DNA from 2 places in the Paenibacillus jepli genome. Region 2 is predicted to be linked to the other one. Evidence: predicted binding sites of a transcription regulator. Region 2 holds the regulator's gene; the other holds the start of a gene.
What was found. Region 2 encodes LexA, which represses DNA repair genes until DNA is damaged. Its sites were predicted from a motif close to CGAACATATGTTCG; they were not measured.
Positions count from the first base shown of each region.

Region 1: the regulator LexA is predicted to act here: its motif matches at 1,050-1,063, upstream of ABC336_RS28200 (WYL domain-containing protein).

Region 1 covers NZ_JBDFMD010000001.1:6,630,608-6,634,017, forward strand. Annotated here, with positions in the region: gene ABC336_RS28185 (L,D-transpeptidase) at 1-233, opposite strand, end outside; gene ABC336_RS28190 (hypothetical protein) at 299-466, opposite strand; gene ABC336_RS28195 (hypothetical protein) at 651-956, shown strand; gene ABC336_RS28200 (WYL domain-containing protein) at 1,106-1,327, shown strand; gene ABC336_RS28205 (DNA polymerase IV) at 1,317-2,585, shown strand; gene ABC336_RS28210 (YolD-like family protein) at 2,582-2,917, shown strand; gene ABC336_RS28215 (hypothetical protein) at 3,009-3,170, shown strand; tRNA gene ABC336_RS28220 (tRNA-Val) at 3,352-3,410, shown strand, end outside.
Region 2 covers NZ_JBDFMD010000001.1:94,980-98,389, forward strand. Annotated here, with positions in the region: gene ABC336_RS00465 (aldo/keto reductase) at 1-619, opposite strand, end outside; gene ABC336_RS00470 (DUF896 domain-containing protein) at 662-877, opposite strand; gene ABC336_RS00475 (LysM peptidoglycan-binding domain-containing protein) at 1,065-1,439, opposite strand; gene lexA (transcriptional repressor LexA) at 1,690-2,310, shown strand; gene ABC336_RS00485 (hypothetical protein) at 2,471-2,908, opposite strand; gene ABC336_RS00490 (hypothetical protein) at 2,910-3,170, opposite strand.

The DNA.
Region 1 (3,410 bases), 6.5 Mb from region 2:
GAAGCCGGATCGTTGGTGCCGTGGATGCCGTAGTGGGGCTTGGATAGCCCCATCCAGTATGCGCCGAACGGGCCGCCCGGGTCGGGCTGCTTGTTGACGATCTTGAACTCTCCGGTCGGGGTCTTCGTCAGCATCTTGCCGATGGCGACTGGGAATCCGCGGACCACGGTGTTGCCGTCGAGCAGATAGAGCTGCCGCTCGGAGAGATCGACGATGATGCGATAATTGGGCATAGCGCTCACCTCATCCGATGATAGGTAGTCTATCCTATGTTCGGGACGGGGGAGCGGTTTGGACATCAGGATTTTTTGAGCTTCCTGTAATTTATGAGCCCGTAGATGCCCAGGCCTAACCCGAGCAGCATCAGGATGACGCCGAGCGTTTTGTTCAGGAAGCGGTAGTCGACAATGCCGAAGATTAGGACCATCAAGCCGAAAACGGAGTAGAGAAGGGGGTTTTGCTTCATAATATAGGCACCTCAGTCTGCATGTTGGATACCTGTAGTGTACCATAGCGTCAGATCGGCGAGAAGCGGAACCTCTGCAAGAACGGGCGGTTATACGCGGGACGCCTGTACAGTCGGATGGCGAGGATGGTCATATAATGGGGTAGAAATCCAAATCCTCTTAGACGAAAGGTGTGAACGACACATGTCTTGCAACCATTCCTACGGATACAATCAAGTGTCACCGGCAAGTACTCAGATGTCTCCTATGGGCAGCCAGATGTCTCCTATGGGCGGTCAGCTGTCGCCAATTGTGACAGAGCCTACGCATCTCTACAATAACGTCTTTCATCCTCAGGCCCAGCCCATCATCCACCCTGTGGAAGTTATCAATCAGCATCATGTAGTGCCGGTTCCGCAGCACTACACGACTTGCTCGGTTAAAGATGTCTGGTGTTCGGGGCGCGGCAGCCGCAATAGCCGCGGTAGCCGGAGCAGCCGCCGCAAATAGTCACGCCTTGCCTCACGACCGGGCCTCTCGCGCCCGGTCGTTTTGTGGTGCGGGGATATTTTAGCGTCTTCGGAAAATAAATCCTGTGGAATAAGAATATATGTTCGGTATATAATAAGAACAAATGTTCTTTCAATGGAGGGATTGCCATGCCGATCAATTATACCGTCGGGCGCGAGATGACCATCATCTATCTGGATCGCAAGGGAGTGATCTCAAAGCGCCGTATCCAGGTGTGTGGAGTGCAGGGAGAGCGGGTGCGGGCCTATTGCTTTACAGCACGGGCGCCGCGTGTATTCCTGCGGGGCAATATCCTGGCTGTCCGCGCCGGGGACAGCTGCGGGCAGACGGGTGCGGGCCATGCGGGATAAGCGCGTGATCTTCCTGGCCGACTGCCAATCCTTCTATGCCAGCGTGGAGAAGGCCTCCTATCCGGAGTACGAGCACCAGCCGGTGGTCGTCGCCGGCGATCCTGCCCGGCGCTCCGGCGTCATCCTGGCCGCTTGTCCGATTGCCAAGCAGCATGGCGTCAGGACCGCCGAACGGCTCGGCGAGGCGCTGGCCAAGTGTCCCGGGCTAGTCGTCATCAAGCCGCGGATGCAGCGGTATATCGACATCTCCCAGAGGATCACCGACATCTTCCAGGGCTTCACGGATCTGGTGGAGCCTTACTCCATCGACGAGCAGTTCCTCGATGTGACGGGCTCTCTGCATTTGTACGGCTCGCCGCAGGAGCTGGCTGTCCTCATCCAGCAGCGGCTGCTGATGGAGACCGGCATCTACACCCGGTTCGGGATCAGCGAGACCAAGGTGCTGGCCAAGATGGCCTGCGACAACTACGCCAAGAAGAACGACAGCGGCATCTATACCCTCCTGCCGGACGAGCTGCCACAGACGTTATGGAAGCTGCCGATTCAACATCTGTTTATGGCAGGGAGCCGGATGACCGCTCATTTCCACGCCATGGGCCTGCCGACGATCGGCGATCTGGCGCGGACGCCGCTGGAGCGGCTCAAAGGGATGATGCGGCGGCGCTTCGGCAAGAACTCGGATATCAGCGCCGAGCTGTACTGGCGGATCGCTAACGGCGAGGACAGCAGTCCCGTCACGCCGGGGACGCATGAGGCGGCGCCCAAATCGGTCGGCCATATGATGACCCTGCCTCGGGATTATGCGCGGCTCGAGGAGATCAAGGTGATCGTCCTGGAGCTGACAGAGCTCGTGTGCCGGCGCTGCCGGGAGATGGGATATATGGGGCATGTGGTTTCCGTGAGCTGCCTGGGGGCTGATTATGAGAACATGACCGGCTTCAGCAGGCAGAGCAAGATGTCCGATCCGACCAATGTCACCAATCAGGTCTACCATGCCGCCATGCAGCTGTTGAAGAAGCACTGGGACGGCCGGCCGGTCCGCCGGGTCGGCGTCAGCCTGACAGGGCTGGCCGATGACAGCGCGTATCAGATCAGTCTGTTCGAGGACCCCAGCCGGGAGCGCTCGATAGCGCTGGAGCGGACGACCGACCGGCTTAAGGCGCGTTATGGCGACTCGGTGATCCTGCGGGCCGTGTCGCTGGCCGGATCGGGCCAGGCAGTGGATCGCGCGGCCAAGATTGGAGGACACTACAAATGAGGAAGAAACTGGAGGGCAACGGTCTCTGGGAGTCCAGCCGGATGATGCTGCCGGAGCACAAGGAATCCAATATCCGCAAACGCCAGGAGCTGCAGCGCCGGGAGCGCCGGGAGCTGGATGAGCAGGAGCTGGAGGAGGCCGGGCGGCTGCTGCACAGCTCGCTGGAAGAGAAACGGATCCTGCGGATCGCGATGTTCCACCCGTATGAGCGAACCGAGGTGATCGGCGTCGTCGAGCGGCTCGATGCGCCCAGGCAGCGGTTCATGGTGGACGGGGAGTGGTTCCCGATGCAGGATGTGCAGGGGGTGGAAGCGGAGAGCCTGGACACCTAAATTAGGCGCATGGCGGGGGCCAAACACCCACCCCAAAATCCGTTTTGGTCATATGTTATGGTGTACCTCAAATTAAAGGAGGAAATCACCCATGAATGTAGTAGGCGGATACGGCAGTGGCGGTTGTGTCGGCGGCGTAGGCGGCGTAGGCGGCTATGGCGGTTGCGGCGTAGGTGGAGCATTCACTTCCACAGGCGCGATCCTGGTACTGTTCATCCTGCTTGTTATTATCGCTCGCGCTTGCATCTTCTAGGATGACCCCCGCCAGGATCCCACAGATCCCTGCTTATAGAGCTGTCTCCCGCAGCAGTGCTGCGGGAGATTTTGCGCCAGGCGGCCGTGAGGGCTCGACCGTAACGGTTTTTCACAAAAAAAATAAAAAAACGGTTGACGCAACCTGCGAAAGTTGATATATTATTACTTGTCCCCAATACGATCTGTTAGCTCAGCTGGGAGAGCACCATCTTGACAGGGTGGGGGTCAGTGGTTCGAG
Region 2 (3,410 bases):
CGACCGGTGCCCATGGGATGATCCCGATACGCTCCTCCAGACAGAGCGAGATCATCTCTCGATCCATCTCGCGGCTTACGAGACTGTACTGCGGCTGGATCGACACGAACCGGACATAACGGTTGATATCGCTGACAGCCAGCGACTTCATCAGCTGCCAGGCAAAAAAGTTGGAGCAGCCGATGTACCGCACCTTCCCCGAAGTGACGAGATCATCGAGCGTCCGAAGCGTCTCTTCGATCGGTGTCGCGTGGTCCCAGACATGGACCTGATACAGATCGATATAATCCGTATTCAACCGCTTCAGGCTCGCTTCTACCCCGTCCATAATGTGTTTGCGAGATAGACCGGCGCCATTGATGTCTTCGCTTGTCTTCATCCTGACCTTGGTGGCCAGGACGACCTCAGACCGCCGGCCGCGGATCGCCTTGCCGACGACCTCTTCCGAACGCCCGTCCACATAGACGTTGGCCGTGTCCAAAAAATTGCCGCCCTTTTCCATAAAGCTGTGGATCATCTGGATGGAATCCGCTTCCGATGTCGTGTTGCCGAAGGTCATCGTGCCCAGGCACAGCTCCGAGACCGCCAGACCGCTTCTTCCCAGTAGCCGAAAGTTCATCCTGTTAACCACTCTCCTTATGTAAGACTGAGGGCTAAGCCCTCAGTGCCGCAGCTTTCCGGGCCCGTTCTGCTGGTCGTGGTCATCACCGTCGACGATCTCGATCGCATCGAGCTGGTTGCGGAAATTGCGTTTGAAAACTTCCAGGTACTGCTGTCTCAATCTCGCTCGCTCAGCTGTCTCTTCTTCCGTTAATCCGCCCTGCTTATTTTTGCGGGACAGTTCATTGATGCGTGCGATCAATTGTTCCATTTCCATACGTCAATTGCCTCCTACGTGGTGCCGCGTTTCATTCCCACTCTCTACTTTGACATTAGGCAGGACAAATTGTCAAGACAACAGCGGCCTATGCCAAAGAAGCCGAGCGTCATCGATTCTCCAAGGAGGAGAGGACAACACTCGGCGCAGGTTGATATCTATAAAATCTAAGCCCCGAAGGCAAAGCTCAAAACGGAAGGATCAGGCTCTGCCCAGCAACCAACGAGGAGCCCTGCAGGGCATTGCGCGACTGGAGGAGATAGACTGCTTCTCTTACATCCATCCCTGCCGGCTTGTGCGTGGTAGCGATCTTCCAGAGCGTATCGCCGGTAGTTACAATGACAATTTCTTCATGCTCCAGCGGCTGGAGCTCTACAGGAAATGCATATGAATCAGCCAGCAGTACCCCGGACATCAACAACCCGATAATGAGAATAACGGCAGCGGCTTTCGGCAAAAAAAACACGCTCGATTGGCGAAGAGGCGCTTGGCGAATCTGCTTATGCTCCTTGCCGTTATCAGATGTATGTATGCTGCGGTACGTAGTCGTTTGCATCATCATTCCCCATCACTCCAAACGTTTGTTCTGATACGAGAATATCACGAACACTTGTTTGCAGTCAAGCTTTTTAAGAACATTTGTTCCTTTACCTCTATATGCGTTGTTTTGGTTGAGGACTCGGCCAATTCCAAAATGTTCAATAGCACTCCCCGTCGTCTGCGAACAGATGTTTTTCGGAACTTATGTTTGTACGAACTCCGGTTCTATGTTATAATTTTACTCATCAAACCGAACAGATGGAGTGATTTCTGTGTCCAAGATTTCGAACCGCCAGCAATCCATACTTGAATTCATCAAGACAGAAGTCAAGGAAAAAGGGTATCCGCCATCCGTCCGAGAGATTGGAGAGGCGGTTGGTCTCGCCTCCAGTTCGACCGTACACGGTCATCTGGACCGTCTGGAGAAGAAAGGCCTGATCCGCCGCGACCCTACCAAGCCCCGCGCGATCGAGATTCTCGATCAGGAACAGGGAGAGATCCAGTTCCCCCTCTCCATCTCTAAGGTGCCGGTCGTCGGCAAGGTTACGGCCGGGATTCCGATCACCGCCACGGAGAACATCGAGGAGTATTTCCCGCTCCCTACCCACTTCGTGGGAGACAATCAGGTGTTCATGCTTAATGTCGTCGGCGAGAGCATGATCGAGGCCGGCATCCACGATGGTGATTATGTCATCGTCCGCCAACAGCAGACTGCCAATAACGGGGAGATCGTCGTCGCGATGACCGAGGATGACGAAGCAACCGTGAAGACGTTCTACAAGGAGAAGGACCACATCCGCCTGCAGCCCGAGAACGCTACGATGTCGCCGCTCCTCCTGAAGCGCGTCACGATCCTCGGCCGCGTCATCGGCGTCTTCCGGGACATCACCTAACTGCTCGTCCACATAGAGAAGAGCCTGCGGCTGCGCCGAGGCTCCACGCTCGTACATATGGCACTCCACCCTGGGCAATGAACCGTGCGGTGGAGTTTTTTCTTGAAATAAAACTTCTCATCTACTTAGCTTTTATTTCTCCGGAATGAAACTTGCTGAATCAAGCTCGTTCAGAACGCATTCCCTGTACCGGGTACCGACGGGTCAGATCACGTTCCAGCACCTGGATCACCAAGCCAATCGCGCCGAAGACGACCAATCCGGTCTCTACCCGGATCCCATACTCATTAATATTATATTCGCCATACGAACCAGTCAGCCAGTATCCGACCCCCATCATCAGCACGGTTGGAACAGCGAGCTTGAGCAAGGCGCTCGACCGGAACATTCGATCCAGCAATGTAGTCACAGGGAATAACGTCGCATAATAAAATGGGATCGCTAACACCCCGCCCAGAAATGCCAGGTATACTGCCATATCCGTATGCATCGAAATCGTGATCTTCCCGCCTTCCACTTTATCGATCAGATAGATCCCGGCAGCGACAAGCAGCCCAAATAACAACGATAACCACAGATGTCGTGTTGCACGGTTCATTTTATTCACCTGCCTTTGCGCCAGTTTCTGTTGTCAGCCGCTCCACCTTGCTAAAGTAACCATTGCCGGAGCCAATGTACAATGTATCTTGATCTGTCACGTGAATGATCGCATGACGCATCCATGGAGCAGCGCTTTCGAAGATACCCGCGGCCAACACATCGCCCATACGATATAATGCCTTGCCGTCTGCGGGATCGATAACGTAGAAGTTCTGGCTATGTTCAGCCAGCAGATGTCCATCCAGGCTCCAGACGAGCAATCATTGTTCACTCACCTCACCTGCTGCCAGCCCTTCCAGATCGGCCTCTATCCAGGCTTCTGCCCGTTGTAGGCTTCATCTGCATTTGGCATTTCATAACGCCAGACCTCTGCATCGCTTCATTCACATCCCGTATCCATGGCATGTAAACTTGTATATGAGGGTTCTCCCAATGCCCAGCGTACGATATTCAGACGCGGGATGAACAATCGCTCCCACGGCCCCCAGAAGCTTACCTGT